Regions from separate parts of the Telluria sp. AIW5 genome, predicted to be linked through region 1. Evidence: predicted binding sites of a transcription regulator. Region 1 holds the regulator's gene; each other region holds the start of a gene.
What was found. The regulator sigma-54, encoded in region 1, starts transcription at its own class of promoters, with help from an activator protein. The targets are predictions, from matches to a motif close to TGGCANGNAANCTGCTTT.
Positions count from the first base shown of each region.

Region 1 (7,602 bases):
GTATTCCCCCTGGGTCTTTTCCTTATTATCAAGCCATGCTGCAGACTCCGCTTACCATCCAACGGCTGTACGACGACAACCGCGACAGCCTGCAACTGGGCTGGTTCGCCGGCTTTCCTGGCGGCGAACGGCTGATCTCGGGCGACGTCGCCTCCGCCGCCGACCAGGTCGGCCACCTGAACCTGATCCACCCGGGCCGCATCCAGGTCTTCGGGCACCAGGAACTGAATTACTACCACCGCCTGAAATCGAGTTCGCGCAGCCATGTGATCGGCGAACTGATCGGCGGCGGACCGCCGGCGCTGATCATCGCCCAGGGTCTCGAAACCCCGCCCGACATCCTCGCCATCTGCGACGAGCAGAACATCCCGCTGTTCTCGACCCCACTGCCGGCGGCGCAGGTGATCGACTTCCTGCGCGTGTATCTGTCGAAAAAGCTGGCCCAGCGCGTCATCATGCATGGCGTGTTCATGGACGTGCTCGGCGTCGGCGTGCTCATTACCGGCGATTCGGGCCTCGGCAAAAGCGAGCTCGGCCTGGAACTGATTTCGCGCTCGCACGGGCTGGTGGCGGATGATGCGGTGGAATTCTCGCGCATCGCCCCGAACATGATCGAAGGGCGCTGCCCGCCGCTGCTGCAGAACCTGCTCGAGGTGCGCGGCCTCGGCCTGCTCGACATCAAGGCGATTTTTGGCGAGACCGCCGTGCGGCGCAAGATGCGCCTGAAACTGATCGTCCACCTCGTCAAACGCGGCGTGCTGGACGAAGAAGTCGAGAGATTACCCTTCCACTTCCCGACCGAAGAGGTGCTGGGACTGCCGATCCGCAAGGTCGTCATTCCCGTTGCCGCCGGCCGCAACATCGCGGTGCTGCTCGAGGCCGCTGTGCGCAACACGATCCTGCAACTGCGCGGGATCGATACGCTGCAGGAGTTCATGGAGCGGCAGAGACAGGCGATGAGCGGCGATTGAAAAACCATCGTTCCAAATACGGCCGCTAAACCCTCGCCGCATTCCCCGCTAACTTGCGTGATCGGAACGTATGCACCCCGATCCGGCCGATTCTGGCACGGACGACGACAAACGGGGGGCTGTTGCGGTATCATCAACCCATGCACATTGTTCTCATTACCGGTATCTCCGGATCGGGCAAATCGGTTGCCCTGAATGTCCTGGAAGACGCGGGTTACTACTGCGTCGACAACTTGCCGCCGGCACTGCTGCCGCAGCTGGTGAAAACCGTGTCGAGCGAAGGAACGGACAAGCTGGCCGTCGCCGTCGACGCCCGCAGCGCCGAGTCGCTGGCGGAATTGCCGCTCACCGTGGCCAGGCTGGAAGAAAGCGGCCACGAGCTGAAAGTCCTGTTCCTGACCTCGAGCACCCATTCGCTGGTCGCGCGCTTTTCCGAAACGCGGCGCAGCCATCCCCTGTCGCATACGCTGCGCCCGGGCGAGAACCCGGCGTCGCGCCGCACCCTGATCGAATGCATCGCCGAAGAGCGCGAACGCCTGGGGGCGATCGAGCAGCTGGGCCATGTGATCGATACCTCCGAGGCGTCGGCGAATAAACTCCGCGCCTGGATCAAGGAACTGGCCGAGGTCCAGCATGCACCGCTGACCCTGTTCTTCGAATCCTTCGCCTTCAAGGTCGGCGTGCCGCTCGATGCTGACTTTGTGTTCGACGTGCGCGCTATTCCGAACCCGTATTACGACCTGTCGCTGCGCCCGCTGACCGGCAAGGACGCCCCGGTGATCGCCTTCCTCGAGGCCCAGCCGAGCGCCACCGAGATGCTGCACGATATCTGCAAATTCGTGGAAAAGTGGCTGCCCTCGTTCAAGACCGATAACCGCAGCTACCTGACGGTGGCCGTCGGCTGTACCGGTGGACAGCATCGGTCGGTGTACATGGCTGAGCGGCTGGCGGCCTATTTCAACGAGACCGAGCGCGTGGTGTTAAGGCATCGCGAGCAGTCGTAAGAAGACACGTTGCACCTGCGTTCATCGTTGGCCCTGGCTTACCGTAGGGTGGGCATGCCCACGCGTGCGCCACATGATCGGCGTTTGCGGTAATCGACGCCGAACGGTAAGCGTAGGTATGACCGCGTAGGCTCGAGAGCCCACGCTACGTTACGCCACCGATATCAACGCAAATGCCGCAAGGGGTGTGCGTGTTCCGGCCACGCCGGCGCGAAGAAGGCTTCGACCATGTCCGCCATCACGGCGTCCAGCGTCGGCGGATTCCACCGCGGCGCGTTGTCCTTGTCGATCACCAGCGCGCGCACGCCTTCCAGCACTTCGCCGTGCTCGAAATTACGGCGCACCAGCGTGCGTTCCATGCGCAGGCAGTCGGCAACGTCGAGTGAGGCGCCGCGCAGCAGCATCTCGTGCGTCACGCACATCATCAACGGTGAACGCTGGCGCATCGCTCCCAAAGCCTTTTGCGCAAACGGATTCTCATCGCCTTCCAGTGAAGCCATGATCGCGGCCACCGAACCGGCGCCGAAGTGGCGGTCGATCGCGGCGCGCTGCGTTTCGAGGACGCTTTGTCCCGCGTCCGTGGCACAGCGCGCAGCGAAGGCGCGGATTGCCTCGGGCACTTGCGCGCCCGGCGTCGATGCGATCAGCGCATTCAGTTCGCCCAATTGCGCGCCCGGCACGAAGACGTCGGCCAGGCCGACATACAAAGCGTCGGCCGCGCCGATCGTCAATCCCGTCAAGCCCAGGTAATTGCCCAGCTGCCCAGGCGCGTGCGACAGGAAGTGGCTGCCGCCGACATCCGGGAACAGGCCGATATTCACTTCCGGCATCGCCATTTTCGTGCGCTCGGTGACGATGCGCAGGCCGGCCTGCGGACCGCCCTGGGCGATGCCCATGCCGCCGCCCATCACCACGCCATCCATGATCGCAATATACGGTTTCGGATAGAAATGGATCAGGTGATTCAGCGCGTATTCTTCGGTGAAAAAATCCTCGAGCAGCGCGCTGCCCCCAAGCGGCGTGGCGTGCCCCGCTTCGTGGAAGAAGCGGATGTCGCCGCCCGCGCACAGGGCTTTTTCGCTGCTGCTGGTGAGCACGACCGCGGACACGGAGGCGTCGTCGCGCCAGGCCAGCAGGATGTCGGTCAGGCGGCGGACCATTGCCAGCGAGAGGGAGTTCAAGGCCTTGGGACGGTCGAGGGTGATCGTGCCGGTGCCGTTGGCAATGCGGGTCAGGACGTGGTCGGTCATGGCGAGTGAGCTGGTGAAAGAGACATGTATTTTACCGAAGGCAGACGTGAAAAGGGCGCCTCCCGGCGCCCTCGTTCAGACGGTGCTCAGTGCCCGGTATTACAGCGCCGCAGCAGGCTCTCCGCCTTCAGGCAGGCGCTTGAGCGCCTCACGACTATGGTCCTTCAACATCGTCTTGTATTTCATCACCTGGCGATCCAGCCTGTCCATGAGCAGGTCGATCGCAGCATACAGGTCTTGCGCCACACTCTCCACGTGCACGGTCTTGCCGGACACGCGCAAGTTAATCTCGGCCTTTTGCCTTTTGTCTTTTTCGGTGAGATTGTCGATGGCGAGGATCACGTGGGAATCGATGACCTGATCGAAATGTCGGGTGATGCGTTCGAGCTTGTTCTGTACGTATTCACGGATGGCGGGGGTGACGTCGAGGTGGTGGCCACTGATGGTGAGATTCATACACACTCCTTTGAGAAGATAGCGGCCGCCGGGCCGCGCAAGGAGTGCGCGTGGCTGCCGCTGTTACAAGGATTTGCGGAGGCTGACGGGAGGGATCTTGAGCGCTTCGCGGTATTTTGCAACCGTGCGGCGCGCAATGACCATGCCTTGTTCACCGAGCATTTCCGCGATCTTGCTATCGGATAATGGGTTCTTTGGGTCCTCTGCTCCTGTCAGCTGCGCGATAAGCGCCCGTATCGCCGTGGACGATGCTTCGCCCCCCGCTTCGGTGGCGACATGGCTTCCGAAGAAATACTTCAGCTCAAACATGCCGTGCGGGGTCAGCATGAATTTCTGAGTTGTTACGCGAGAAATCGTGCTCTCGTGCAGACCCAGTGTATCAGCAATCTCGCGAAGCACAAGGGGACGCATGGCAACCGCGCCATGGCTGAAAAAGTTCTTCTGACGCTCCACAATTGCCTGCGAAACACGCAGGATCGTATCGAAACGCTGGCGCATATTTTTGATGAGCCACTTCGCTTCCTGCAGCTGCGCGCTCATCTGGCCTTCGCCTTTTCCCTGCTTGAGCAAATTCGCGTAGACGTTGTTCACGCGCAGGCGCGGCATGACTTCGTTGTTCAGCGAAACGCTCCAGCCGTTCTTCGATTTGCGGACAATAACGTCCGGAACGACGTAGTCCGAGACGCTCGATGCAAAGGCGGCGCCGGGATGCGGATTGCACTGGCGAATGACGGCTTGCGCTTCGCGCAGGTCTTCGTCGTCGCAGTCGAGCGCTTTCTTCAACTTCGTGAATTCGCGCTGCGCGAACCAGGTCAGGTAACCCTCGACGATCTTCAAAGCCATGCGCCGCGTCACCAGCGGCACGCCCGGCATGGCGCGGATCTGCAGCGCCAGGCACTCGGACGCGCTGCGCGCACCGACGCCGACCGGATCGAGGCTTTGCACCATCGCCAGCGCGCAGCGCAGTTCGTCGATCTCGACTTCCAGCTCTTCCGGCAGGCGCGCGTGGATCTCGTCGAGCTGCTCTTCCAGGTAGCCGTTGTCGTCGATGGCGTCGATCACCAGTTCGGCGAGGGCCCGGTCGCGCGCCGTCACGCCGGTCACCCGGATCTGCTCCGTCAGGTGCTCGCGCAAGGTCACGCCGATAGCGCCCAGCTGCGGACGGCCATCGTCGTCGCCGTCGGCGTTCGACGCGCGTGACAACTCTCCCCAGTCCGCGTCGGACTCGCCGCGTTCGACCTCGCCGCCGCCGTCAAGGCCGTCGGCACCATCCGCGGCTGCGGGGGCGCCCTCTTCCGCATTCGACGCCGGCGCCTCGCCTTGCGCCGGCGCGGCGTTGAGCGCGCCGTCGGCCAGCAGGCGCACCGAGTGGTCGAGCGGATCGTCGAGCCGCTCGAGCAGCGGATTATCGGACAGGATTTGCTCGATCTCCTGGTGCAGTTCGAGCGTGGACAGCTGCAGCAGGCGGATCGACTGCTGAAGCTGCGGCGTGAGCGCCAGGTGCTGCGAAGTCCGGAGTTGCAGGGATTGTTTCATGTGCCGCTTGGGTTCCGTGTTTTGCTACAGGCTTGCTACATGCGGAAGTGTTCGCCCAGGTAGACGCGCCGCACCGACTCGTCGGCGATGATGTCGTCGGGGCGTCCCGACGCCAGCACCGCGCCCTGGTTGATGATGTAGGCGCGGTCGCAGATGCCAAGCGTCTCGCGCACATTGTGGTCGGTGATCAGCACGCCGATGCCGCGCTCCTTCAGGAAGCGCACGATACGCTGGATCTCGATCACGGCGATCGGGTCGACACCGGCGAACGGTTCGTCGAGCAGCACGAAGCGCGGATTGGTGGCGAGCGCGCGCGCGATCTCGACGCGGCGCCGTTCGCCGCCCGACAAGGACAGCGCCGGGTTCTCGCGCAGCTTCTCGATTTGCAGTTCGGCCAGCAGCGAGTCGAGCCGGTCGTTGATGGCGGCTTTGGTCAGTGCCTTGCCGTTGTCGTCGCGCTGCAGCTCCAGCACGGCGCGGATGTTGTCCTCGACCGTCAGCTTGCGAAACACCGAGGCTTCCTGCGGCAGGTAGGATAAACCGAGTACCGCGCGCCGGTGGATCGGCAGGCTCGAAATATCGGTGCCGTTGATTTCGATGGCGCCGGCGTCCGACGGCACCAGGCCGACGATCATGTAGAACGAGGTGGTCTTGCCGGCGCCGTTCGGCCCGAGCAGGCCGACGACTTCGCCGCAACCCACTTCGAGCGACACGTCGCGCACCACCAGGCGCTTGCCGTAACTTTTCTGCAGCCCCCGCACGACCAGGGTACTGCGCTTGTCGCTTGCTTCTTTCATTATCGCTTTCCTGCTACTGGCGCTGCCGGCGTCGATGAAGGTGCCGATGCAGGCGCAGCCTTGGCCGCCGGCGCGCCGGCCGGGGGAACCGCTGCCGCAGGTGCGCCAGGCGCGCCGCGGCGCGGTGCGATGATCAGCGTCCCGCGCCCGCCGCCAAGCTTGCTCTCGCCGCTGGCGTCGTTGCGCACGGTCGCCACTTCCTTGCGGCTGTCGTAGGAGATGTAGGCGCCATCGAGCTCGTTGGTCAGCCGCCCGTTTTCGAGCTGCTTGACGATCGCCTTCGAGAACAGCTTGACCAGCTCCTGGCGCTCGTCGTATTCGATGCGCTCGGCCTGGCCTTCCATCCACAGGTCGGGTCCGCCGTCGCGCTTCTGGCGGAAGGTCGCCACGCGCCCCGGGCCGGAAGTGAGCGTCACGCTCATGTAGCCTTCCGGCGTTTCCTTCACCAGTGCGCGGTCCGACTTCATGATCAGGGTGCCGCGCGTGAGGATGACGTTGCCGGTCAGGATGCGCGTCTGCGTGACTTCGTCGACGTCGAGCGAATCGAAGTTGATGACGGCCTGCTTCAGCGAGTCCGCGCGCTCGGCGGAAGCCGATAGCGAGAGCAAGGAAAGGAAGGCGGCGGCGAGAAGGGTTTTCATTAGGGCTCGTTCCTGTTATTGGGTGGGTGCGGCGTGCTGGCGCGGCGGATAGACGATCTGGCCACGCCCGCCGAGGTGCAGCTTCTGGGTCGGGTTCTCGGCCACCATGCCGACCCCGTTGACCGAGGCGGCGCCGAGGGTCATCTGCACCGGAAGTTTCGTCTTGACGACCTCGTCGTCGGCCAGCAGGGTGAGCGCCTCGGTGCGCGCGCGCAGTGCTTCGCTCTTGGGCGTGGCCGGGCGCGCGATGTCGACATTGCCCATCAACTCGACGCGGTTTTCGGCGTGATAGACCTGGCCGCGGTCGGCGTGCATGGTCATGCGCGGGCGGCCCGGCGCCATGCTCTCGACGATCGGCTTCGATACTTCGGAGACGTCGTTGTCGGGATGGTGGGCCAGGCGCGCGCCGGACATCACGTAGCGCGGCACGCCGGTTTCGGTCATGCGCACGAAACTGAAGTTCTCGACGATGTAATCGGGCTCGTTCAGGTTGTTGCCGGCGCCTGCCGTGTCCCCGGTCTGGATCGCCTGCAGCAGCCAGAAGCTGCCGAAGGCGAAGAACACGGCCGTTACCATCAGCGCCAGCATGCGCCAGCGGTGTGCGGTCCGTTTGTTCACGTAGGTCGCCATGGTGTCACGCCCATGCGAACTATGCGAAATAAGGCGCGAGCGCCTCTTCGTACTTGCCCTGCGCGCGCAGCACCATGTCGCACACTTCGCGCACGGCGCCGCGCCCGCCGCCGGCTTTGGTGACGTAATGCGCGCGGTGCTGCACTTCCGGGTGCCCGGTCGGCACCGTCGCGGCAAAGCCGACCTTGGCAAGCAGCGGCAGGTCGATCACGTCGTCGCCGATATAGCCGCACTGCTCGGCCGTGAAGCCGGTCTGTTCGAGCAGTTCGGCAAACGCGACGCGCTTGTCCTGGTGGCCCTGCCAGACGTGGTTGATG
Region 1 is NZ_CM155289.1:294,498-302,099, forward strand. It holds gene hprK (HPr(Ser) kinase/phosphatase) at 36-971, shown strand; gene rapZ (RNase adapter RapZ) at 1,112-1,975, shown strand; gene AC1MEM_RS01310 (enoyl-CoA hydratase/isomerase family protein) at 2,140-3,225, opposite strand; gene hpf (ribosome hibernation-promoting factor, HPF/YfiA family) at 3,325-3,681, opposite strand; gene AC1MEM_RS01320 (RNA polymerase factor sigma-54) at 3,745-5,217, opposite strand; gene lptB (LPS export ABC transporter ATP-binding protein) at 5,253-6,014, opposite strand; gene lptA (lipopolysaccharide transport periplasmic protein LptA) at 6,014-6,655, opposite strand; gene lptC (LPS export ABC transporter periplasmic protein LptC) at 6,671-7,273, opposite strand; gene AC1MEM_RS01340 (KdsC family phosphatase) at 7,305-7,602, opposite strand, start outside.

Region 2 (7,602 bases), 220 kb from region 1:
CGGTACCTGGTTTCCCTGGCTGTCGAGGAAGCCGCGTCCAATCAGGATTCGCTGCAGCATGAAGCCGACCGCCGCCGCTTCCGAATCGTGGAACACCGGCACCTGCGCGCCATCCTCGCGGGTCAGGAAGCCGCAGCGCACCGGCCCCTTTTCCCAGACCACGTCGCGCATGTCGGCCAGCGCTTTCGCGATCGGCCCGCCGGCGCGCGCCAGCATCGACAGCAGGCGCATCGACGAGGTGATCCACTGCTGGCCGTCGCTTCGCTGGTTGGCCGGCATGAAGAATTCGAAGGGACGCTCGATCGTCACCGGCCGGCCGTCGACCACGCCGTCGACCCGGATAAAGCTCACCGTCAGATACAAGGTCTTGCGGCCTTCCTGGGTCGAGTACTCGACCTTCGAGGTCACCGAATCGAGCTCCCCGAGCGGGCGGCCGTCGAAGCGCTTGCGCAGCGGGTCGTCGTCCAGCGCCGCGCTGGCCGGCACCGTGCCGAGCACGCTGCCGAGCACCGCGTTCGGGCGATAGGTCGCCAGGCCCTTCAGGCCGGCGCGCCAGGCTTCTAAATAGAGGCCACGAAAATCGTCGTAGGGATAATCCACCGGCACGTTGACCGTCTTCGAGATCGACGTGTCGATGAAGGGCTGCACGGCTTCGAGCATGCGCAGGTGGTCGCTCGCGCTCATCTGCAGGGCGGTGACGAAGGCGGGCGGCAGCGGACCGTCGGGCGTGGCCCCGGGCTTGCTGCGCAGGTAGAGCCGCCAGGCATGGTCCTGCACCTCGTAGGCGCGCATCGAATCGTCCGGCATGCGCTTTTTGCGTTGATAGGTCCAGGAATAGGCCGGCTCGATGCCGTTCGAGGCATTGTCGGCAAAGGCCAGCGCGATGGTGCCGGTCGGCGCAATCGACAGCAGATGCGAGTTGCGGATGCCGTGCACGCGGATCGCTTCGCGCAATTCGTCGGGCAGGCGCGACGTAAAAGCGCCTTCCAGGTAGCGCGCCGCGTCGAACCGGGGAAAGGCGCCTTTTTCGCGCGCCAGTGCGCAGGAAGCGGCATACGCGGCATCGCGCAGGCCTTGCGCGATGCGCGCGGCCAGTGCGCGGCCCTCGGGCGCATCGTAGCGCAGTCCCAGCATGATCAAGGCGCTGCCCAGGCCCAGGAAGCCGAGGCCGATGCGGCGCTTGGCGCGTGCTTCGGCCGCTTGCTGCGGCAGCGGCCATTCGGTGGCGTCGAGCACCAGGTCGAGCATGCGCACGGCGACCGCCGCGACCTCCTGCATGCGCTCGACATCGAAGCGGGCATGTTCGCTGAACGGCTCATCGACGAAGCAGGTGAGGTTGAGCGAGCCGAGATCGCAGCAGCCGTAGGCCGGCAGCGGTTGCTCGCCGCAGGGATTGGTCGCGCGCAGCTGTTCGCAATACCAGAGGTTGTTTTCGGCGTTCATGCGGTCGATGAACAGCACGCCCGGCTCGGCATGGTCCCAGGTCGAGGCCATGATGCTGTCCCACAGCGTCTTCGCGCGCACTTCACGGTAGACCCAGAGTCCATCGCCGCGTTGGTGGGCGCCCGCCGCCACCGCTTCCTCTCCCGGTTCGGCGCGGTGCACGAGCGGGAAGTTCGCATCCGCTTCCAGTGCCTGCATGAAGGCGTCGCTGACCCCCACCGAGATATTGAAGTTGGAAAGGGCGCCGCGGTCTTTGGCGCTGATAAAACGTTCGATGTCGGGATGGTCGATGCGCAGCACGCCCATCTGGGCGCCGCGGCGGGCGCCGGCCGATTCCACCGTGCGGCAGGAGGCGTCGAAGAGTTCCATGTACGAGACCGGGCCGGAGGCGCGCGAGCGCGTGCCGTGCACCAGGCTGCCGAAAGGACGGATGGCGCTGAAGTCGTAGCCGACGCCGCCGCCGCGGCGCATGGTTTCGGCGGCTTCCGCGAGCGCGGTGTAGATGCCGGGCAGGCCGTTCTCGAAGCCGGTGACGGAATCGCCGACCGGCTGGACGAAGCAATTGATGAGGGTGGCTTTTAGCTGGAGGCCGGCGGCGGAGTTGATGCGGCCGCCGGGAACGAAGCCGTTTTCCATGGCCCACAGAAAACGGTCGGCGAATGCGGCGCGGCGTTCCGGCGCCTCGTGCGCAGCCAGGGCCTGCGCGACGCGCCGGCGCACGTCGGCGACCGAGGTTTCATCGCCTTTCGCGTATTTCTCGCGCAGCACGTCGATCGATACCTCCTGGGGAGGCAAGCTCATGCCGGGCAGTTGGTCGTTTGCATTCATGGCCGCTCATCGAATGATTGAAGCGTGCCGGCAAGCGCAATCAGACTTTGGGAGCCGTCTCCGTCAGCCGCGCTTCCAGCTCGGCCACGCGCAGCTCGAGCGCTTCGAGCTTCGCGCGCGTCTTTGCCAGCACTTGCGCCTGGATGTCGAATTCTTCGCGGGTCACCAGGTCGAGCTTGGAAAAGCCCTGGGTCATCATCGCCTTGACGTTGCGCTCGATGTCCTTGGCGGGCGAGCTTTCCATCGCCTGATTGATCTTGCCTTGCAAGTCGTTGAAGAAACTATTCATGTCCGTAAGTCCTGGTCAGCGAGGCGGCGCACCACGCTGGTGCGCGGCGACCTCGTTTAGTGCGTGACGGCGCGTCTTGCCGCTGCTGCGCACTTATTTGTGGTGATCTCCACCAGAAGTGGGGCGGATGGGCGAAAAATCAAGCACATGGGATGCCCCCATAAGCTGGCACGCATTCTGCTACAGGATGGATAAAGCTGCAACTCAGGGCACCAGAGACACCACATCCGTCCATCCAACAGGGGAAGCATCATGAAGAGCAAGTTAGCAGGCAACGCAGCGGCGAGTTCAGCGGTATTTGCGCTGGCAATGATGGGCAGCCCGGCAGCACAGGCGCAGGAAACGCCCGCCGCCGAGCACCAGGTCAGCTACAACGCGGCGCTGACCAGCGAATACCGCTACCGCGGCCTGTCGCAGACCCGCTTCGACCCGGCCGTGCAAGGCGGCGTCGACTACACCCACAGCCCCAGCGGCTTGTATGTGGGCACCTGGCTCTCCACCATCAAGTGGACCAAGGACCTGGGCGGCGACGGCAATGTCGAAGTCGACCTGTACGGCGGCAAGCGCGGCCAGATCACGGAGGCGATCAGCTACGACGTCGGCGGCCTGTACTACTGGTATCCGTCGAACGGCCTGAGCCCGAACGCCAATACCTTCGAGCTGTACGGGCAGGTCGGCATCGGTCCGGCCTACCTGAAGTATTCGCACGCGACGACCAACCTGTTCGGCACGCCTGACAGCAAGCAGAGCGGCTACCTGGACCTGGGCGCCAACGTGCCGGTCCCGGCGGTCGAGGGCCTGGTGCTGAACCTGCACGTGGGCCGCCAGCGCGTGAAGAACAACGGCGCCTTGTCGTACACCGACTACAAGGTCGGCGTCACGAAAGACTTCGGTTTCGCCAGTGTGGCGCTGGCCTGGGTCAAGGCCGATACCGCAGCCTATCTGGTTCCCGGCGGGCGCAACCAGGGCAAGTCGGCCGCCGTGCTGTCGGTCTCCAAAACTTTCTGAAAGAGGCAATGCGATGAAACTGATTACCGCCATCATCAAGCCCTTCAAGCTCGACGAAGTGCGTGAAGCGCTGTCCGAAATTAACGTGCAGGGCATGACGGTGACCGAAGTCAAAGGCTTCGGCCGCCAGAAGGGCCATACCGAGCTCTACCGCGGAGCCGAGTACGTGGTCGACTTCCTGCCAAAAATCAAGATCGAAGCGGCCGTCGATGACGACATCGTCGACCAGGTCATCGACGCCATCCAGGGCGCCGCCCGCACCGGCAAGATCGGCGACGGCAAGATTTTCGTCTCCGACCTCAGCCAGGTCATCCGTATCCGTACCGGCGAGACCGGCAACGAAGCACTGTAAGGGGATCCCGATGAAATCCGCAGTCAAATCGCTACTAACGAACAAAGTCCTCGCTGCCGCACTGGCAATGGGTGTCGTGCTGCCGGCCTGGGCCGCACCCTCCATCAACAAGGGCGATACCGCCTGGATGTTTATTGCCACCATACTCGTGATCATGATGTCGATCCCGGGCCTGGCCCTGTTCTACGGCGGCCTGGTGCGCGCGAAGAACATGCTCTCGGTGCTGCTGCAGGTCTTCATGATCTTCTCGCTCATCATCGTGCTGTGGTGCCTCTACGGCTACTCGCTCGCCTTCACCGGCGGCAGCCCCTTCATCGGCGGTTTCGACCGCGCCTTTCTGAACGGCATCTACGATCCGGTCGCCGGCGTCTTCAGCATGGCCGGCACCTTCAGCAAGGAGACGATGATCCCCGAGTTCATCTTCGTCGCCTTCCAGGGCACCTTTGCCGCCATTACCTGCGGCCTGATCGTCGGCGCCTTTGCCGAGCGCGCGCGCTTTTCCGCCGTGATGCTGTTCGTGGTGTTGTGGTTCACCTTCGGCTACCTGCCGGTGGCGCACATGGTCTGGTTCTGGGCCGGTCCTGACGCGATCAAGGACGCCGCCACCCTGGCCACCGTGACCGATGGCGCCGGCTGGCTGTGGCAGAAGGGCGCGCTCGACTTCGCGGGCGGCACCGTGGTGCACATCAATGCGGCGGTTGCCGGCCTGGTCGGCGCCTATGTGATCGGCAAGCGCGTCGGCTACGGCCGCGAATCGATGGCGCCGCATTCGATGACCATGACCATGATCGGCGCCTCGCTGCTGTGGGTGGGCTGGTTCGGTTTCAACGCCGGTTCGGCGCTGGAAGCGGGCGACGTCGCAGCGCTGGCCTTCATCAACACGCTGCTGGCCACCGCCGGCTCCACCGTCGCCTGGACCATGGGTGAATGGTTCACCAAGGGCAAGCCATCGATGCTGGGCGCTGCGTCCGGCGCCGTGTCGGGCCTGGTCGCCATTACGCCGGCCTGCGGTTTCGTCGGCCCGATGGGTGCACTGGTCATCGGCATTGTCGGCGGTTTTGTCTGCCTGTGGGGCGTGAACGGCCTGAAACGCCTGCTGCGTGTCGACGATTCGCTCGACGTGTTCGGCGTGCACGGTGTCGGCGGTATCGTCGGCGCACTGCTGACGGGCGTCTTCGCTTCGCCGCAACTGGGCGGGCAGGGCGTGTGGGATTACGTCACCAACAAGGCCTCGACCGACGTCTACTCGATCGGCCACCAGGTATGGGTGCAGGCCGAAGCGATCGGCGTGACCATCGTCTGGTCGGCCATCGTCGCCTTCGTCGCCTTCAAGATCGTCGACGTCGTGATCGGACTGCGCGTGCCGGAAGAGCAGGAACGCGAGGGCCTGGATATTACCAGCCACGGCGAATCGGCGTACCATTCGTAATACCGCGACCCGATCAGCATAAAGCTTCACAAAGGGCGCCCTGCGGGGCGCCCTTTTTGTTTAGGTGCGGCGCAACATGAGCCTTTACAATAGGGCTTATTGCCCCAAGATATGGGACATTCATTGCCAAGAAGCCAATAAGGACGCCCACTTTCATGGTTCCGCACCTCGCTACCGCCCTGACCGGCCCGCTGCTCGATTTAGAAAAAAAGATCCTCGACGCCACTCCGGCCATCGAGCGCTGGTTCCGCCTCGAGTGGCAGGAACACACGCCGCCGTTCTATTGCTCGGTCGACCTGCGCAATGCCGGCTATAAGCTGGCGCCGGTCGATACGAATTTATTCCCGGGCGGCTTCAACAACCTGTCCACCGAAATGCTGCCGCTCATCGTCCAGGCGGCAATGGCGGCGATCGACAAGTATTGCCCGGACGCGCGCAACCTGCTGCTGATTCCGGAAACGCATACGCGCAACCCGCACTACCTGCAAAACGTGGCGCGGTTGATGCAGATCTTCCGCCAGACCGGCCTGCACGTGCGCCTGGGGTCCCTCTCTCCCGAGGTCACCCAGCCGACGCCGCTGGCGCTGCCTGACGGGAACATGCTGGTGGTGGAACCGCTGGTGCGTTCGCCCAACGGCCGCCGCCTCGGCCTGGCGGACTTCGACCCGTGCACGATCCTGCTGAACAACGACTTATCAAGCGGCATCCCCTCGATCCTCGAAAACATCCACGAGCAGTCGCTGCTGCCGCCGGTGCACGCCGGCTGGGCGCTGCGCCGCAAGAGCAACCACCTGAAGGCGTTTGACGAGGTCGCGAAGAAGTTCGGCAAGCTGATCGACATCGATCCATGGCTGGTCAACCCATTGCACGCGAAGGTGGGCGAGATCGACCTCGAGCACGACCAGGGCACCGAGGCGCTGGCCGACGCGGTCTCGGCCTTGCTCTCGAAGATCAAGAAGAAGTACAAGGAATACGGCATGAAGGAGCAAAAACCCTTCGTGATCGTGAAGCCCGACGCCGGCACCTACGGCATGGGCGTGATGACGGTGAAGGATGCGAGCGAAGTGCGCGACCTGAGCCTGAAGCAGCGCGCGCGCATGTCCGTCATCAAGGACGGTGTCGCCGTGACCGACCTGATCGTGCAGGAAGGCGTGCCGACTTTCGAAAAGATCGACGACGCGGTGGCCGAGCCGGTGGTCTACATGATCGACCGCTATGTCGTCGGCGGCTTCTATCGCGTGCACGCCGAGCGCGGCATCGACCAGAACCTGAATGCGCCGGGCTCGCAGTATGTGCCGCTGGCGTTCGCGCAGCAGCACGCGGTGCCGGATTTGAAGGCGAAGCCGGGGACGGCGGCGCCGAACCGGTTTTATGTGTATGGCGTGGTGGCGAGGCTGGGGCTGTTGGCGGCTTCGCTCGAGATGGAGCGGACCGATCCGAATCCCGAAGTCTATTGATTCGTAGGGTGGGCGCCCCGTGCCCACCAAAAACCATGCGCCGCGTTGGCCGCTGTTGGACTGCAACGCTGCGCAACTTTGAAAATATGGCGCGTCTGCTCATCATTTGCGCGTGGGCACGGGGTCCGATCGCGGCCCGGCCCACCCTACGCGTAACGCTTGGGCCGCTTGCCTTGCTCAGCGCTCCTTCTGCACCATGTAAATGAAATGCGAGCGCAGCGGCGGCGCCAGGCCCGCCAGCGCTTCCGTCACCAGCGCGGGCAGGGCGGCCAGCGCGCGACCGACGGGCGGGGCCAGCAGCAGGGTCTGGTATTGCTGGCGGTGGCCGGGCCAGTAACCGTCCAGCTCGGCGCGCGTCACCTTGCGTACGTGCGGATTGCGCGGGTTGTTGTAGCGGAAGTCGAATACGAGGCACCAGCCGCCCGGCTTTAATACGCGCCACATGTCGGCGGCCATGCGCTGGCGCAGCTCCTGATCGAGGAGCGAGGACATCACGGTCTGCGCAGTGACGAGGTCGGCGCTGGCGGCAGGCAGGGGGCTGAGCGAACCGCAATGCCAGTGCACTTCGGGCGCCGAGCGCGGGCGGGCGAGGTCGAGCCGGTCCTGCTGCAGTTCGATGCCGGTGAGGTTGGCCGGCGTTGCACCCCAGTCGATCAGCTGGCGCAGGAAGCCACCGGTGCCGCAGCCGACATCGACGACGCGTATGTTGCCGAGGTCGGTGCCGAGCGTGTTGGCCAGCATGCGCGACAGTACCCGCGTGCGCATGGCGTCCTGGAACACGATGTCGGGCCGGTGC
Region 2 is NZ_CM155289.1:74,951-82,552, reverse strand. It holds gene AC1MEM_RS00375 (adenosylcobalamin-dependent ribonucleoside-diphosphate reductase) at 1-2,271, opposite strand, end outside; gene AC1MEM_RS00370 (accessory factor UbiK family protein) at 2,312-2,560, opposite strand; gene AC1MEM_RS00365 (TorF family putative porin) at 2,813-3,568, shown strand; gene glnK (P-II family nitrogen regulator) at 3,582-3,920, shown strand; gene amt (ammonium transporter) at 3,988-5,349, shown strand; gene gshA (glutamate--cysteine ligase) at 5,505-6,806, shown strand; gene AC1MEM_RS00345 (class I SAM-dependent methyltransferase) at 6,984-7,602, opposite strand, start outside.
Region 2: AC1MEM_RS00365 (TorF family putative porin) is a predicted target of sigma-54. The motif match lies at 2,727-2,744, and genes of this name have one in related genera.

Region 3 (7,602 bases), 1.5 Mb from region 1:
CGCCGCGCGCGAGCAGGTGATCGCGCTGATCCCGACGCTCATCGAACAAGGAACGACGGTGGTCATGGCTTGCCACGACCGCGACTTGATTGGCCTGCCCGGCGTACGCCGCCTCAAGTTGCGCGACGGGCATCTCGAATACCGCACCCATAAAGGAGAACACGATGAAACGCCGTAAGCTACTGGCCGTACTGCTGTGCGCCAGCCTGACTTCGCCCCTCGCGCTGGCGCAGGACGTGCTGCGCCTGTCGACCACGACCAGCACCGAGAACTCGGGCCTGCTGTCCCAGCTGCTGCCGGCCTTCGAGGGCAAAACCGGCATCAAGGTCAAGGTGATCTCGGTCGGCACCGGCAAGGCGCTCGAACTGGGCAAGAACGGCGACGTCGACGTGACGCTGGTGCACGCGCGCCAGCTGGAGGATAAATTCGTCGCCGAGGGCTGGGGCATCGACCGCCGCGACGTGATGTACAACGATTTTATCGTCGTCGGCCCGGAGTCGGATCCAGCGAAGGTGAAGGGCAACCATGACGTCATCGCCGCCTTCGGCAAGATCGCGGCGAGCGGCGCGAAGTTCATCTCGCGCGGCGACAATTCGGGCACCGACGTGATGGAGAAGGGCTACTGGCAGACGGCCGGCACCAGGCCGGCAGGGTCAAACTATGTATCGGCGGGCCTGGGCATGGGCGAAGTCCTGAACATGGCCGCCGAAATGCGTGCCTACACGCTGACCGACCGCGCCACCTACGGCGCGTACAAGGCAAAGACGGGCCTCGCGATCCTGGTCGAGGGCGACAAGCGCATGTTCAATCCGTACGGGATCATCGCCGTCAATCCGGCGAAGCACCCCGGCGTGAACTACAAGGGCGCGACGCAGTTGATCGAGTGGATCACCTCGAAGGAAGGGCAGGCGCGCATCGCCGCCTTCAAGCCGGCCGGCGAGCAGCTGTTTTTCCCCACTGCGAAGTGAGACGGCTGGGGTCAGGTCTGACATTTAGACACGGCCTCAACGATAGCCGGCCGAATAAGGCAGAGGTCGTGTCCGATTGGCAGACCTGACCCCAGTGAGACGGCTGGGGTCAGGTCTGACATTTAGGCACGGCCTCAACGATAGCCGGCCGAATAAGGCAGAGGTCGTGTCCGATTGTCAGACCTGACCCCAGCTCTGCACTTACTTCTGCAAAGCCTTGCGCTTGCGCGACACGGCGCCCGCGGCGAGCAGGGCGATGCCGAACAGGGCGAACGAGCCCGGTTCCGGCACGTCCGTCACCTCGGCCAGCTTGAACTGGCCGTTCGAACCGATGAAGAAATACTCGCGCGCACGGTTGTGGTAGGTGCCGCCCGAGCAGCCCGGCCCCGTGAACCCGGCGAACTGGCAAGCCACCTCGCTCACCAGCCTGCTGGTCGGCGAGCCGAGCGTGTTGGCGTTGGTGAAGGCGAACGACAGGATCGATTCGCTCGACAGGTCGCGGCCCGCGCTATTGAAGAAGTAACCGGCGTCGAGCATGCCGGGGGCTGCCTGGGCAAACACGCTGACCTGGCCATTGCGGGTCGGGTTGCCGCTCGAATCGACCGTGCCACCGCCGCCCTGGAGCACGTTGAACTCGGCGATGACTTCGCCCAGGTTCGCGCCGTAGTAGCCGTTCGTGCTGGCGTACTGGCCGCCGACCGGATTGCGGTAGATGCGGATGGTGCCGCTGGCGAAGCTGAAGTCGCCGCCGAACACGCCCTTGCCGCTTGCCTGGAAAGTTGCGCTGATATTGCCGGTCGGGTAGTTCAGGGGGAAGTAGCGGCCGTTGCTGTCCGCCTGCAGGACGTTGAAGACCGCCGTTTCCTTGAACGAGAAGGCGTTGCCGCCCGTCGAGGTCAGCTGGATGAAGGCGTTGCCGTTGAAGTCCAGGTATTCGTTGACGACCTGGCCGCCGGCGAAGCCGCCGCCGACCGGATTGAAGACCCAATTGTTGAGTACCGGACTCGCGATTGCGGCACCGGTGGTGCCCAGCGCGAGGGCTGCGGCACAGATAAGTTGTTTAACAAATTTCATTATTGCTCTTTCGACAAATTGTCAGTGGGGCGGTGGAACTTTAAGTAAAGCAATCGTCGTGCCTAAAAACAATTTCCTTAAGAATCAATTGCTTATGATCATCAACAGGTCTCGCCGTAAATACATGTAAAGAAAGTCGACACGGCGCATTTCCAGATAGAACGCGAGCTTGTATTTGTGTCTTTTCAAGAGTGCACCGACTGTTCCGTGCGTGCACCAATAGTGCTGCGGGGAAAGCGCACTTGGCGCATTGCTCAACAAAAATGCCAGCTCGGGAGCTGGCATTTGTCGACGTCAAGCCTGCCGGGCGGCGGCCTTACGGTTCCCGTGCCTGCGGTTTCCCCAACAGCACGCCGTCGAATGGCGCCGGACCGTCGCCGATGATGACCTCGCCGTCGTCCCCGATCTCGAAGGACCGGATCTGCCGGCTGTGCTTGCATCCCCTTACCTTGACGACCGAGATCACCGTGTGCAGTTCGGATTGCGACTCGATGTAGCGTTGCATGATGATCGCGTCGACCAGCACCGCGCTGCCGTACTGGCTGAAGCGCAGTTCCTGGTAGCGGTCTTCGAGTTCGCTCGTCATCAGGACGGTCACGCCTTTCGCGCCCAGCACCGTGGTCATGCGGTAGAGCGAATCGCGGAAGTCCTCGCGGTATTCCGGCGCGATCGCCAGTTCGAAGCCGAAGAGCGAATCGAGCACGATACGGGTCGCACCCGTGGCGTCGATCAGGCCGCTGATCTCGTGCAGCGTCTCGTCGACCGAGAGGTCGAGCGCGCGCACGCTCATCATGGCGACCTCGCCGGCGCGCACGAGGGCGTCGAGCTTGTCGTTCATGATCTGGTTCGGCGTACGTTCGAACAGTGCCAGCACGCCTTTCTCGCCGTTGGCGGCGCCGGCGGCCAGGAACTCGGTGGCAAGGATCGTCTTGCCCGAGCCGGTCGGGCCGACCAGCAGGACCGAGTAGCCGACCGGGATGCCGCCGCCGAACATTTCGTCGAGCGTCGGCACGCCGCTCGACAGGCGGCCCAATGGTTGCTTCAGCGGCGCAATGGCGCCGATCGGTTCAGGCGCGGGCAGGATGCGCGGGAAGATTTCGATGCCGCCACTGCCGATGCGAAACGCGTGCAGGCCAGGGCGCTGTTGCCGCCCGCGCATCTTGATGACCTGCAATTTGCGCGCCATCGCGTTGCGCTGCACATACTGGTTCAGCCAGATCAGGCCGTCCGCGACAGTGAAGATCGGGTTCTGGTCGGCCTCGTTGGTCGTGTATTCGCCGATCAGGAAGCTGGTCGCATTCCAGGCCGTCATGTGCGTGACCAGGCGCTGCACGAAGGTTTGCAGGGCCGCGACTTCCTGCTGGTCGCCGCGCGCGCCCTGGACGAAGGAGCGGAAGGAATCGATGAACACCAGGCTCGGCGCACGCATGCGCACTTCTTCCAGGATCTGGGCCAGCACGGCGTCGTAATTGCCTTCCTCGACCTGGGCCGCCAGGTTGACGAAGTTGACGGCGTCCCCGACCTTGTCGAAGTCGAAGAAGGAAAATTGCTGTTGGTAGCGCAGCATTTTCACGGGCGGCTCGCCCATGGCCGTGAAGAACAGGGCGCGCCGCTCGGGCGTGGCCAGCGCGAACATGATTTGCTGCGCGAACGTGGTCTTGCCGCTGCCGGGGGCGCCCCCGATGATGTTGAACGACAAGTCGGGCAAGCCGCCACCGAGGATGGTATCGAGTCCGGGAACACCTGTTTCCAGCAGGCGCAGCGCAAGTTTGTCGGTCATGCCTGATACTCCTGAATATTCTTGGTGAATTCGTCATGCGGAAATGCTGCGTGCAGGAAGCGCGTGACCAGCCCTGCACCAATCAGGTCGGCAAGAGCGATGGTATAGGTTGCCAGCAAGGCGTTGTTGACTACGACAATCTCGTCAGGGGAGCGGGTTTCCAGGCCGCGTTCGAACTCTTCGAACATCGGGCGCATCACACCCACCGTCGTTTGCGGCAGCCAGGGAAAGGCGGACGCGTGCGCGGCCAGGCTGCGCGCAAACAGCAGCTCCGTACTGAGCGGGCCAAGCAGGGGGGCGAACTTCTTGAACAACGCGCGCCACACCACGATTGCATCCGTAGCAGTTCCTGGACTACCGCCGGGAGTCAATCGTCCTGTCATTGTTGCGAACAGCTCGGTCGGTATTGGCATGGCGTTCAGGCAACAGCAACATGGCCCGTCGATGACGCTTGCGCCACGCCACGGCCGTGTGAATGGATGTGCTCAACACATCGTTCTATCCGATTGCCGGGAGGCTGGACGAGTCCGCAGGGCGGGGCGCGATCGGGATGCTCAGCACCACTTCGGTACCGTGGGCACGCGCTCCCTTCACGGCCAGTGTGCCGCCATGCCCGGCCACGCGTTCCTGCAGGTCGAGCAGGCCGAAGCTGTTCGCCTTGCGCGGCGCCGCGGGATCGAAGCCGATGCCGTTGTCGACGATGCGCATCGCCAGCCTGCCGTGCGCGGCCTCGAGCCGCACATTGACCCGGCTCGCCAGCGAATGGCGAAACACGTTGTTCAGGCACTCCTGCAGCGCCCGGTAGAGGGTGAGGATTTCTTCTTCCCCGATGACGAGCTCGTCGATGCCGGGACTGCCGCCCAGCTCGCACGCGATGCCGCTGGCGCGCGTGAACTTGCGCAGCTCCATCTCGACGGTGGCCGTCAAGCCGAGTTCCAGCCCCGACGGGCGCAGCTCGCCCAGCAGTTGCTTGACCGAGCGCAGCGTGACGTCGACGTTGTCGAGCGCGGCGCCGATGCGGTCGCGCAGGCGGTAGTGCCGGCTGGTGGTGTCCTGGCGCATCATGACGATGTCGATGCGCAGCGCCAGCAAGTTCTGGCCGAGCGTATCGTGCAGCTCGCGCGAAATGCGCTTGCGTTCGTCTTCGCGGGTCGCCAGCTGGTGCGCCAGCAACTCGTGCAGTTTTTGTTCGGAGGTGCGCAGGGCCACTTCGGCCCGTTCGCAGGCGAAGATCTTTTCCACGAGCGCCTGGTTGACCAGCATCTGGTCCTGCGTCAGGCGCAACATCGCCGCCTCGTAGTCGAGGTCGACGCCGTCCGGCCCCAGGTCGCCGTGTCCGTCGGGCTGGTTTGTCTGGCGCTGGCCCTGCGCCTCGCTCTTCTGGCCGGATGGGTCTGTACGCATATCGAAAGCCAGGTGATTCGATACAAGGACTGCTGTGACGTAAAACCGGAATGCAGAATCGCTACCTGCCCCAGACGCTAGGGATTTTCGATGGACAAGTCAAGAAGAAGCGGCAGGGCGGCAGCCGATCGCGCAATTTGTTGGGACGAATCGGTAAGACGGGATGCGTTTTCCATGATGGTTCGAGCGCGAGGCCGCGGATTGGTTCGGCCTTGTTCCTCGCACTCCTACATCAGGATGACGTCGTACTGCTCCTGGTGGTATCCCTTTTCGACCTGCAGCGAGATCTTCTTGCCGATGAAGTCGCCCAGCATCGCCAGGTGCTGCGATTCTTCTTCCAGGAACAAATCGACCACTTCCTGCGAGGCGAGGATACGGAATTCGCGCGGGTTGAACTGCTTGGCTTCGCGCAGCAGTTCGCGCAGGATCTCGTAGCAGATCGTGCGCGAGGTTTTCACTTGCCCCTTGCCGGCGCAGGCCGGGCAGGGTTCGCACAGGATGTGGGCGAGCGACTCGCGCGTGCGCTTCCTCGTCATCTCGACCAGGCCGAGCGCCGAGAAGCCGCTGACGGATACCTTGGTGCGGTCGCGTCCCAGCGTCTTCTTGAGCTCGGAGAGCACCTGGTTGCGGTGCTCGTTGTTCTCCATGTCGATGAAGTCGAGGATGATGATGCCGCCCAGGTTACGCAGGCGCAGCTGGCGCGCGATGGCATGCGCTGCTTCCAGGTTGGTCTTGAAGATCGTATCGGCGAAATTGCGCCCGCCGACATAACCACCCGTGTTGACGTCGATCGTCGTCATCGCTTCGGTCTGGTCGACGATCAGGTAGCCGCCGCTTTTCAGGTCGACGCGCCGGCCCAGCGCGCGCAGGATTTCCTCTTCCACGCCATACAGGTCGAACAGCGGACGCTCGCCGGTGTAGTGCTGCAGGCGCGCCAGCACGCTCGGCGTATAGACCTTGGCGAACTCGGCCAGCATGGCGTGGTTTTCGCGCGAATCGACCTGGATCGTCGCCGTCTCGTCGTGCACGAAGTCGCGCAGCACGCGCTGGGCCAGGTTCAGGTCTTGATATAACAGGCTCGTGGCGGGACGTGTGCGCGCGCCGTTCTGGATCGCGGCCCAGGTCTTGCGCAGGTAATCGATGTCGGCGGCAAGATCGGTATCGGAGGCTTCCTCGGCCTGGGTGCGGACGATGTAGCCGCCCTTTTCTTCGCTTGGGAGCAGGCCCGCCATGCGCGTGCGCAGCAGTTCGCGGTCCGCTTCCTTCTCGATCTTTTGCGAGATGCCGATATGGTTATCCTGCGGCAGGTAGACCAGCATGCGCCCGGCAATCGAGATTTGCGTCGACAGGCGCGCGCCCTTGGTCCCGATCGGGTCCTTGATTACCTGCACCGTCAGCACCTGGCCGTCGAACAGCAGCTTTTCGATGGCCGTGGGCGGCGTGTTCGAATTGTCGTGCGGGCGCGCTTCCCAGATATCGGCGACATGCAGGAAAGCCGCACGCTCCAGGCCGATGTCGATGAAGGCCGACTGCATCCCCGGCAGCACGCGCACGACCTTGCCCGAATACACATTGCCGGCCAGGCCGCGGGTCAGCGTGCGCTCGATGTGCAACTCCTGCACCGCGCCCTGCAGGACCAGCGCCACGCGCGTTTCCTGCGGGGTGATATTGATGAGGATGTCTTCGTTCATGAGCGCTGCGCCGGGGAGATATTGTTCAGAGTGCCATGATACACGCTGGGTGGTGGCGCGTGGAGCAGCCGCTGCATGCCAGCCGCCCGCGACCGTGGGCAGGTGGTGCGCACGGCCGGATGCTCAGCGGTACTGGATGGCGCCTGGCCTGCCGGGCGCGATCGCCGGCAGGCAGGGCAGGTCGCCCGGCACGATGCTCAGCTGAACTCTGGCTGGGCGGCCATGTCCGGCTGCGTTTGCGCGTCGATGCGGAACTCGACCTTCGCGCCGGCCCCGGCAATATGGCCGAGCAGGGTGGAGATGAGCATGGCCAGGCCCGACATTTCGAGGCCTTCTTCAATGGTGGTCAGCACGCTGTACATCAGGTTCTGGCCGTATGCCGCCGCGTACTTCCCATCGATCATTTCCATGACCAGGGCGCCGCCGAGGTACATGCCGCCCGCGAACACCAGCCGGTTGCGCGTCGTTGCCGGAAGCCGGAACAGGAATTTGAAGAAGAACAGTATCAATGCACAGACGCCTGCAATGCCCGGCACCACCCATCCGAAGTAAAAGAAGCCCAGGTTGGCATTGCCCATGAGTTTGCGCATCGGCACAATCAGTTGTTCATGGACCTGGAAGGACTCGTCATAACCGAGGAACACAAAGCCGGCGGCCAGTGCAAACCAGTAACGGCTATCGTTCC
Region 3 is NZ_CM155289.1:1,752,108-1,759,709, forward strand. It holds gene AC1MEM_RS07735 (energy-coupling factor ABC transporter ATP-binding protein) at 1-178, shown strand, start outside; gene AC1MEM_RS07740 (ABC transporter substrate-binding protein) at 165-968, shown strand; gene pepA (flocculation-associated PEP-CTERM protein PepA) at 1,170-2,042, opposite strand; gene AC1MEM_RS07750 (DUF7125 family protein) at 2,359-3,822, opposite strand; gene AC1MEM_RS07755 (hypothetical protein) at 3,819-4,235, opposite strand; gene AC1MEM_RS07760 (sensor histidine kinase) at 4,321-5,226, opposite strand; gene rng (ribonuclease G) at 5,454-6,917, opposite strand; gene AC1MEM_RS07770 (DUF8692 domain-containing protein) at 7,115-7,602, opposite strand, start outside.
Region 3: pepA (flocculation-associated PEP-CTERM protein PepA) is a predicted target of sigma-54. The motif match lies at 2,089-2,106, and genes of this name have one in related genera.

Region 4 (7,602 bases), 1.6 Mb from region 1:
GGCGTGCGGTTCGTTCCGGCGTTCCCGGCAGCAGATCGAACACGGTACCTGGCATGTCACGCACTGCGCATCACGAGTTGTTCAGTTTCACGTGTTTTACGTCCTTCCACGGCGCGGCGCCTGCCCGCGCCGTTGTCTTTTCTGCCCACACGATCGCGCGCCGCAACTGTCCGCGCGGCGCCGCCCGCATCCGCAGGCCAGGATCTCCCGCCCGGCTTGCCTGAGCTCGGCCGACGCCGCGCGTCGCGCCCGAGCTTCCCCCGACACTCCTGCCACCGCGCCGCGGCCCGGCATTCCCACAGTCTTTTCTTCGCCCACGATGTTGGGGAGTTATCGAATGGATATCGAGATGAACACGAACGAATCGCAAGCACAGCCTGTCCCCGACGCTGCACGCCGTCCACGCCGCCATTTCGCGAAACAACTGGTCGAACGCGGCCAGCGCCTGCGCAACCGCACGGGCGTGCTGATCGGTTTGTCCCTTGGACTGGTCGCCCTGCTGACGATGCTGGAATAGGACCGCCGTCCCTCCACGCTGGCGCGTGAGGGGAGGATGGTGTTGAGTGGACCGACGCCGCGCGCGTCGTGCTACTCGGGCATCGGCAGCGCCATTTCCGGGCCGTCGGCATTCGCGCGGTTGACTTGCGGCGTGACCTTGAACCACTCGAAGGCCTCGGGCGGAAGCGCCGCCTGGCGCGCCAGTTCGAGCGCCTGTTCGGGACTGATGTCCGGATCGAGCCAGAGCGCGGCGTCGGCCGCCTCGAGCACGACCGGGCGCCGGTCGTGGATGTCGAGCATGCCTTCGGCGGCATCGTCGGTGACGAGTACGAAGCCGGCCTCGGCCCGGTTTTCGGTAAACGTGCCAAAACTGGCCAGCGCCAGCATGTACAGGGGAGCGCGGTCCTTGCGGTGGATATGCCAGGGCTGCTTTTTCCCCTTTTCGCCGGTCCACTCGTACCAGCCGTCGGCCGGCACGATCGCACGGCCGTTTTTCAGCAGCCGGCTCCAGTAGCGGTTGCTCAGCTTGTCGAGGCGGGCGTTGATGGAAATCGGCAGTTTCCCTTCAGCCCATTTCGCGCGATAACTCCAGAAGACATCGTCGATGCGACGCTCGCCGTCCTGCATGTGCATGACGGGGCGATACGTACCGGGCGGCACGTTATAGGCCGGCGTCGATTCGCTGTCGTACACGGCATCGGCCCAGCCGAAGACGCTCGCGTAATATCGTGCCGTTTGGCTCTGGTCAAATCGTCCACACATGGGACCATGGTACTGCAAAATTCGCGCCGCACGATTGGCAAGGGGGCAGCGGGGCGGGGCTGGGCTACGGGTGGTGCTATCCTGCAAACCTGACACCAGAAGGAGAAAACGACATGGCGGCAGCCTGGCTGAAAGTACTGAAATCCGTTCCCTGGGGCGAGGTCATTTCGGCCGCGCCCCAGGTCGCAAGCAGCGCGCGCCGGCTGTGGGAGACCGTCGGCCGCAAGGTGACTCCCCTGCCCAACACCGAGCTCGACGAAGCGGTGGCGCACATGCCGGTCGACGACGGGCTGGCCATGCTCGCGGCCCAGGTGGAACAGCAGGACGCCGCGATCGCCCAGCTCCACGGCCAGGTGCGCGAAGCCTCGAAACTGATCACGGAACTGGCCGACCAGAACGCCCAGCTGATTGCGAAACTGCAGGCCGCGCGCGAGCGCCTGACCCTGGTCGGTTTCGTTGCCGCCGCGTCCGGCGTGCTGGGCCTCGTTGCGCTCGCGCTGGTGCTGGCGCGCACTTGATGGCGAACTGGACAAGTCCTGCATGAAATTCGTCCTGATCCTGTTCACGAGCTTCGTCTTCATCGCCATGCTGATGAATTCCGGGCGCAAGCGCGGCATGCTCAGCAAGGACGCCGACAAGGCGGTGGCGGGCCTCGCCACCGCGATGCGCTATTTCCTCTACGGCGTGCTCGTCATCGGCGCCGCCGCTTGCGCGGTGCTGCTCTACCAGGGCCGTTAGGCCTGCTGCGCGCGCCGGTCTCCCGATCGGCGCCGGATCTCCTCACCGTTCCTGCCCCCCGTTCGCAGCGGCCTGCCCGCCTCCGGGTAGCGGCCGCGTTATCAAACACGAATGCCATCCTTGCTACTTTGTGGCGCGGATGATGCAGCGCAAAAAAATCTGGTTTTCATTCTGGCATGAAAGCGCGGCTCGGCTGTGGGATACGCATAAAATTCCTGCAGGAAATTTGCCTTACGGAATCTTTTAGCCTCCAACCGGCGCAATGCGCCCACCACCATGACCCTTTCCATCCAGCGGCTGCTGCCGCTCGCCTGCCTCATCCTGTGCACGCTGCCGCCCGCGCACGCCGACGACGCCATCGACGTCGGCAGCATCGACAGCGCCTGGAGCGTGACCGGCAACGCCAGCCTGGCGTCGCAATACATCTCGCGCGGCTTTCGCCAGACCTGGGGCCAGCCCGCCGTCCAGGGCGGCATCGATGTCACCCACCGCAGCGGCTGGAGCGCGGGCAGCTGGGTGTCGAACGTGAGCGACCGGTACATCGAACACGGCAAGCTCGAGTGGGACCTGTACGGCGGCTATAGCGGCACTGTGCGCGATATCGGCTACAGCCTGGTCGCGCTCTACTACAAGTATCCGGGCGCGGTCATCGGCGCCACCGGCACCCGTTTCGATTACGGCGAACTGTCGGCCGGCCTGACCTGGAAAGCCGTCTACGCTAAATACAACTACACGTTTACACGCGACTTCTTCGGCATCGTCAACGCCCGCGGCACCGGCTACTTCGACAGCGGCGCCAGCCTCACGCTCGGGCACGACACCACGCTCACCCTGCACGCCGGCGAAGGCCGGGTGGCCGGCGCCGGCAACGATTACTGGAACTGGCGCGACATCAAGGCCGGCCTGTCGCGCCCGCTGCCCGGCGGCTGGACCGTGGCCGCGGCCTGGACGCGCGCTTTCGGCGCCACCCACGCCTACGACCGTTACAGCACCGGGGTACCGGACGCCCGCGGCCACATCGCCTGTTCGAATCCGGCCAAGGGCAGCGTCGTGTTGTCGCTGACGCGCAGCTTCTGACCCGCAATCCGACCCGCAACCCGACCCGCATCCCGACGCCCACCGCATCCATGAAGACTCCCGACTCCACTCCACGCCGCGCGCGTTTCTCTTTCTCGCTCAACACCCGCATCAGCACCACTGCCACCGTGCTGGTCATCCTCAGCCTCGGCATCACCTCGAGCGTCATCGGCTTCAAGGGCAGCGAAGCCTCGGAAGCCGCCGCGATGCGCCTGGCGCGCACTGCAGCGCGCGAGACCGCGAGCGTGCTCGATGGCCGCATCGGCGCCAACCTGAACGCGATCTCGACGGTGGCCGGCGCCGTGCGCGCGACCGGCGTGGCGAACGAAGGCCTCGCGCGTGGCCAGGCCGGGGCGATCACCCGGTCGATGCTGCTCGGCTCCGAAGACCTGATCGGCGCCTCGATCACCATGGAGCCGGATGCGCTCGACGGCAAGGATGCCGAGTTCGCCGGCAAGAAGCCGGAATATGATGCGAACGGCCGCTACATGCCGTATTACACGCTTGGCGCGGACGGGAAGGTCGGCGTGGAACCGATCGTGTTCACCACGGTGCCTGGTGCCAACGACTGGTACGACGTGCCGAAGAAAACCGGGAAGCGCTTCCTGACCGAACCGTATTCCTACCCGATCAACGGCAAGGACGCGCTGATCGCCTCGCTCGTGGCGCCAATCATGGTGGATGGCAAGTTCAGGGGCGTCGCGACCGGCGACATGATGGTCTCGAAGCTGTCCGCCATCCTGGCCACGATGAAGCCGATCGAAGGCGGCGTGCTGACCCTGGTGTCGAACGGCGGCCTGTATGCGAGCCACCCCGATGCGGCGCGCAACGGCAGGAAGGCCGACGACATCCCGGCCGCGGGCCTCGACAGCATCCGCCAGGGCAAGCCCTACGAATTCATCGACGCCCACGGCATGGTGCGCCTGCTGGAGCCGCTGCGTCCGCACCCCGAGATGGCGCCCTGGGCGGTCCAGCTCAGCTTCCCGCATGCGGTCGCCACCGCCTCGGCGCGCGAACTGATGACCTATTCGCTGATGATCTCGGTCGTGTGCGCGCTGCTGGCCGCCGCCGTGATGGTCACCGTGCTCTACCGCCTGATGCGCCCGCTGCGCGCGTTGGCCGCCACCATGACGGGCCTGGCCGGCGGCAATGCCGACCTCTCGGCGCGCCTGGACGTGCGCGGCAACGATGAGCTGGCCACGATTGCCGTCGGCTTCAATACCTTCGTCGCCAAGATCCAGGACGTGCTGGCGCGCGTGCGCCTGAGTTCCGACAGCGTGGCTGGCGCCAGCCACGAAATCCGCCAGGGCAACGCCAACCTGTCGGCCCGCACCGAACAGCAGGCCAGCGCGCTGGAAGAGACGGCGGCCTCGATGGAAGAGCTGACCTCGACCGTGCGCCAGAACGCCGACAATGCGCGCCAGGCCAACCAGATGGCGGCCTCGGCCTCCCAGGTGGCGGTGCGCGGCGGCGAGGTCGTGGCGCAAGTGGTAGACACGATGGCCTCGATCGACGCCTCCTCGCGCAAGGTGGTCGACATCATCTCCGTGATCGACGGCATCGCCTTCCAGACGAATATCCTGGCGCTCAATGCCGCGGTCGAAGCCGCGCGTGCCGGCGAGCAGGGCCGCGGCTTTGCCGTCGTCGCCACCGAAGTGCGCAATCTTGCGCAGCGCAGCGCCGCCGCGGCGAAAGAAATCAAGGGCCTGATCGGCGACTCGGTCGACAAGGTCGGCATGGGTTCGATGCTGGTGGCCGAAGCCGGCCAGACGATGCGGCAGGTGGTCGAGAGCGTGCGCCGCGTGACGGATATCGTCAGCGAAATCAGCGCCGCCAGCGCCGAGCAGAGCACGGGCATCGGCCAGGTCAACCAGGCCATCGTCCAGATGGACGACGCGACGCAGCAGAATGCGGCGCTGGTCGAACAGGCCGCGGCGGCGACCGAAAGCCTGCAGGAACAGGCGGCGACCCTGGTGGCGCTGGTGGGCGAGTTCAAGCTGGAAAGCGCGGCGGCTCCTGCAGCCGCCGCACGCCAGCTGGCATTGGCGCGGCCGCGATGAGCGCGGCCGCCTGCACCCGGACGCGCAGCCCGCTGGCCGTGCGCTCGCGTCCGCCGCTGCGGCCCGCGCGTGCGATCTCTCCGGGACGCGCTGCTTGGCGCGCAACCGATCACGGCCCCGCGCACGGCGGCGCGCGCCTGCTGCCGGCTTGCAGCGCCGAGCAGGCATAACAGGGCGACGCTCTCAGCGAGGCCGGCGCGCAAGCTGCAACGCCGGTTAGCGCAATTTCGGCGAGGTGCAGAGCGTCAGCAAACCGCCCGCCAGCAGGCAGCCCGCAAGCATGTACACGCCGCTGTCGAGCGAACCGGTGACGCTCTTGATCCAGCCCATCAGCGTGGGGCCCACGAAGCCGGACAAATTGCCGAAGGAGTTGATCAGCGCGATCCCGGCTGCAGCCGCCGCGCCGCCGAGGTAGGCCGTCGGGATGCTCCAGAAAATCGGCAAGGCGGTCATGATGCCCATCGTCGCGACCGACATGCCGAGCATGGCAACCGGGATATTCGCGCTGAACTTGACGCTGACGATGAAGCCGATGGTGCCGAGGACTGCAGGGATGGCGATATGCCAGCGGCGTTCGCCGCGGCGTTCGCCGCGGCGGTCGGCACTGCGCGCGACCAGCACCATGGCAACCACGCCGGCCGCCCAGGGCAGGGCGCTCAGCAAGCCAATATCGAGGGCGTCCTTGACGCCGGTTGCCTTGATAATGGTCGGCAGCCAGAAGCTGATGCCGTACAGCGAAAACACGAACAGGAAGTAAATCATGCTGAGCAGCCAGGTGCGGCCGCTGGCGAAGGCCTTGCCGATCGAGGAATGGGACTTGCCCACTTCTTCCTTTTGTAGCAGGGCAAGCACTTCGCGCTTTTCGGCATCGGTCAGCCACCTGGCATCCTCGACTTGATCGTCCAGGTAGCGCAGCAGGAAGAAGCCGGCGATGACTGAAGGAATACCTTCAGCCACGAACATCCATTGCCAGCCCGCCAGGCCTCCGAGGCCATTGGCGTCGCGCAGGATCCAGCCGGACAGGGGGCCGCCGATCACGCCGGCCAGCGCGATGGCCGTCAGGAACAGCGAGGTGGCGCGGCCGCGGCGGTCGGCCGGATACCAGCGCGTGAGGTAGTAAATAATCCCAGGAAAAAAGCCCGCTTCAGCCAGCCCCAATAGAAAACGCACCACATAAAACGAGGTGGCGCTTTCGACGAACATCATCGCGGCCGACAGGACACCCCAGGAAATCATGATGCGGGCGATCCAGCGCCGCGCGCCCACCTTGTGCATGATGATGTTGCTGGGGACTTCAAAGAAGAAGTACCCGAGGAAAAACACGCCGGCGCCCATCCCGTAGACCGCGTCGCTCCATCCCAGGTCGCCCAGCATTTGCAGCTTGGCGAAACCGATATTCATGCGGTCCAGGTAGGACAGGATGTAGCAGAACAGGAGGAACGGGATCAGCCGCACGCTGATTTTCCTGTAGATCCGGTCGATATTCGTCGTCTCGTCCAGCAGCAACTGCCCCGCAGTGATCTCGTTCATCTCTTGTCTCCAATGTTTGTTTTCCGGCTTGTGCCGGTTTTTATATTGGCGCTATTGGACGCCGCTCGGTACATTCGTTAGTTCAGTTCGAATATCTTCCCGGGATTGAGCAGGTTCTGCGGGTCCAGCGCCCGTTTGATGGCGCGCATGACGTCCAGCGCATCGTCGCCATGCTCGGTGCGCAGGAACGCTTTCTTGTGCATGCCGATGCCGTGTTCGCCGGTACAGGTGCCGCCCATCGCGAGTGCGCGTTCGACGACCCGGGCGTTGATGCGCTCGGCCTCGTCGCGCTCATCCGGCTTGTCCGGATCGATCAGGATGATGACGTGGAAATTGCCGTCGCCGACATGGCCGACGATCGGGCAGGGCAGCGACGACGCCTGCAAGTCGGCTTCGGTCGCCGTGACGCATTCGGCCAGCCGCGAAATCGGCACGCACACGTCGGTGACGACCGCCTTGCAGCCGGGCTTCAACTGCAGGGCGGCAAAATAGGCGCTGTGCCGCGCATTCCACAGTTTCTTGCGGTCTTCCGGATGGGTGGCCCATGCGAAGCGATGGCCGCCATTGCCTGCGGCAATCTGCTGGACCGTTTCAGCCTGTTCCTTGACGCCGTTGTCGCTGCCGTGGAATTCGAAAAACAGCGTCGCCATCTCGGCCAGTTCCAGTTTGTCGTGCCGGTTGATGGCCCTGATCGACAAGGCATCGACGAATTCGACACGCGCGATCGGTACGCCCATCTGGATCGTTTCGATGACGGTCCGGACGGCGTCGGCCACCGTCGGAAAAGCGCAGACGGCGGCCGAAATCGCTTCCGGCTGCGGATAGACGCGCAGCGTGACCTCGGTGATAATGCCCAGCGTCCCTTCGCTGCCGATATAGACGCGGGTCAGGTCGTAGCCGGCCGAGGACTTGCGGGCCCGGGTTCCCGTATGGATGA
Region 4 is NZ_CM155289.1:4,248,345-4,255,946, reverse strand. It holds gene AC1MEM_RS18820 (hypothetical protein) at 350-517, shown strand; gene AC1MEM_RS18815 (SOS response-associated peptidase) at 589-1,260, opposite strand; gene AC1MEM_RS18810 (hypothetical protein) at 1,374-1,778, shown strand; gene AC1MEM_RS18805 (hypothetical protein) at 1,801-1,998, shown strand; gene AC1MEM_RS18800 (TorF family putative porin) at 2,275-3,075, shown strand; gene AC1MEM_RS18795 (methyl-accepting chemotaxis protein) at 3,126-5,135, shown strand; gene AC1MEM_RS18790 (MFS transporter) at 5,352-6,665, opposite strand; gene AC1MEM_RS18785 (FAD-binding oxidoreductase) at 6,743-7,602, opposite strand, start outside.
Region 4: AC1MEM_RS18800 (TorF family putative porin) is a predicted target of sigma-54. The motif match lies at 2,130-2,147, and genes of this name have one in related genera.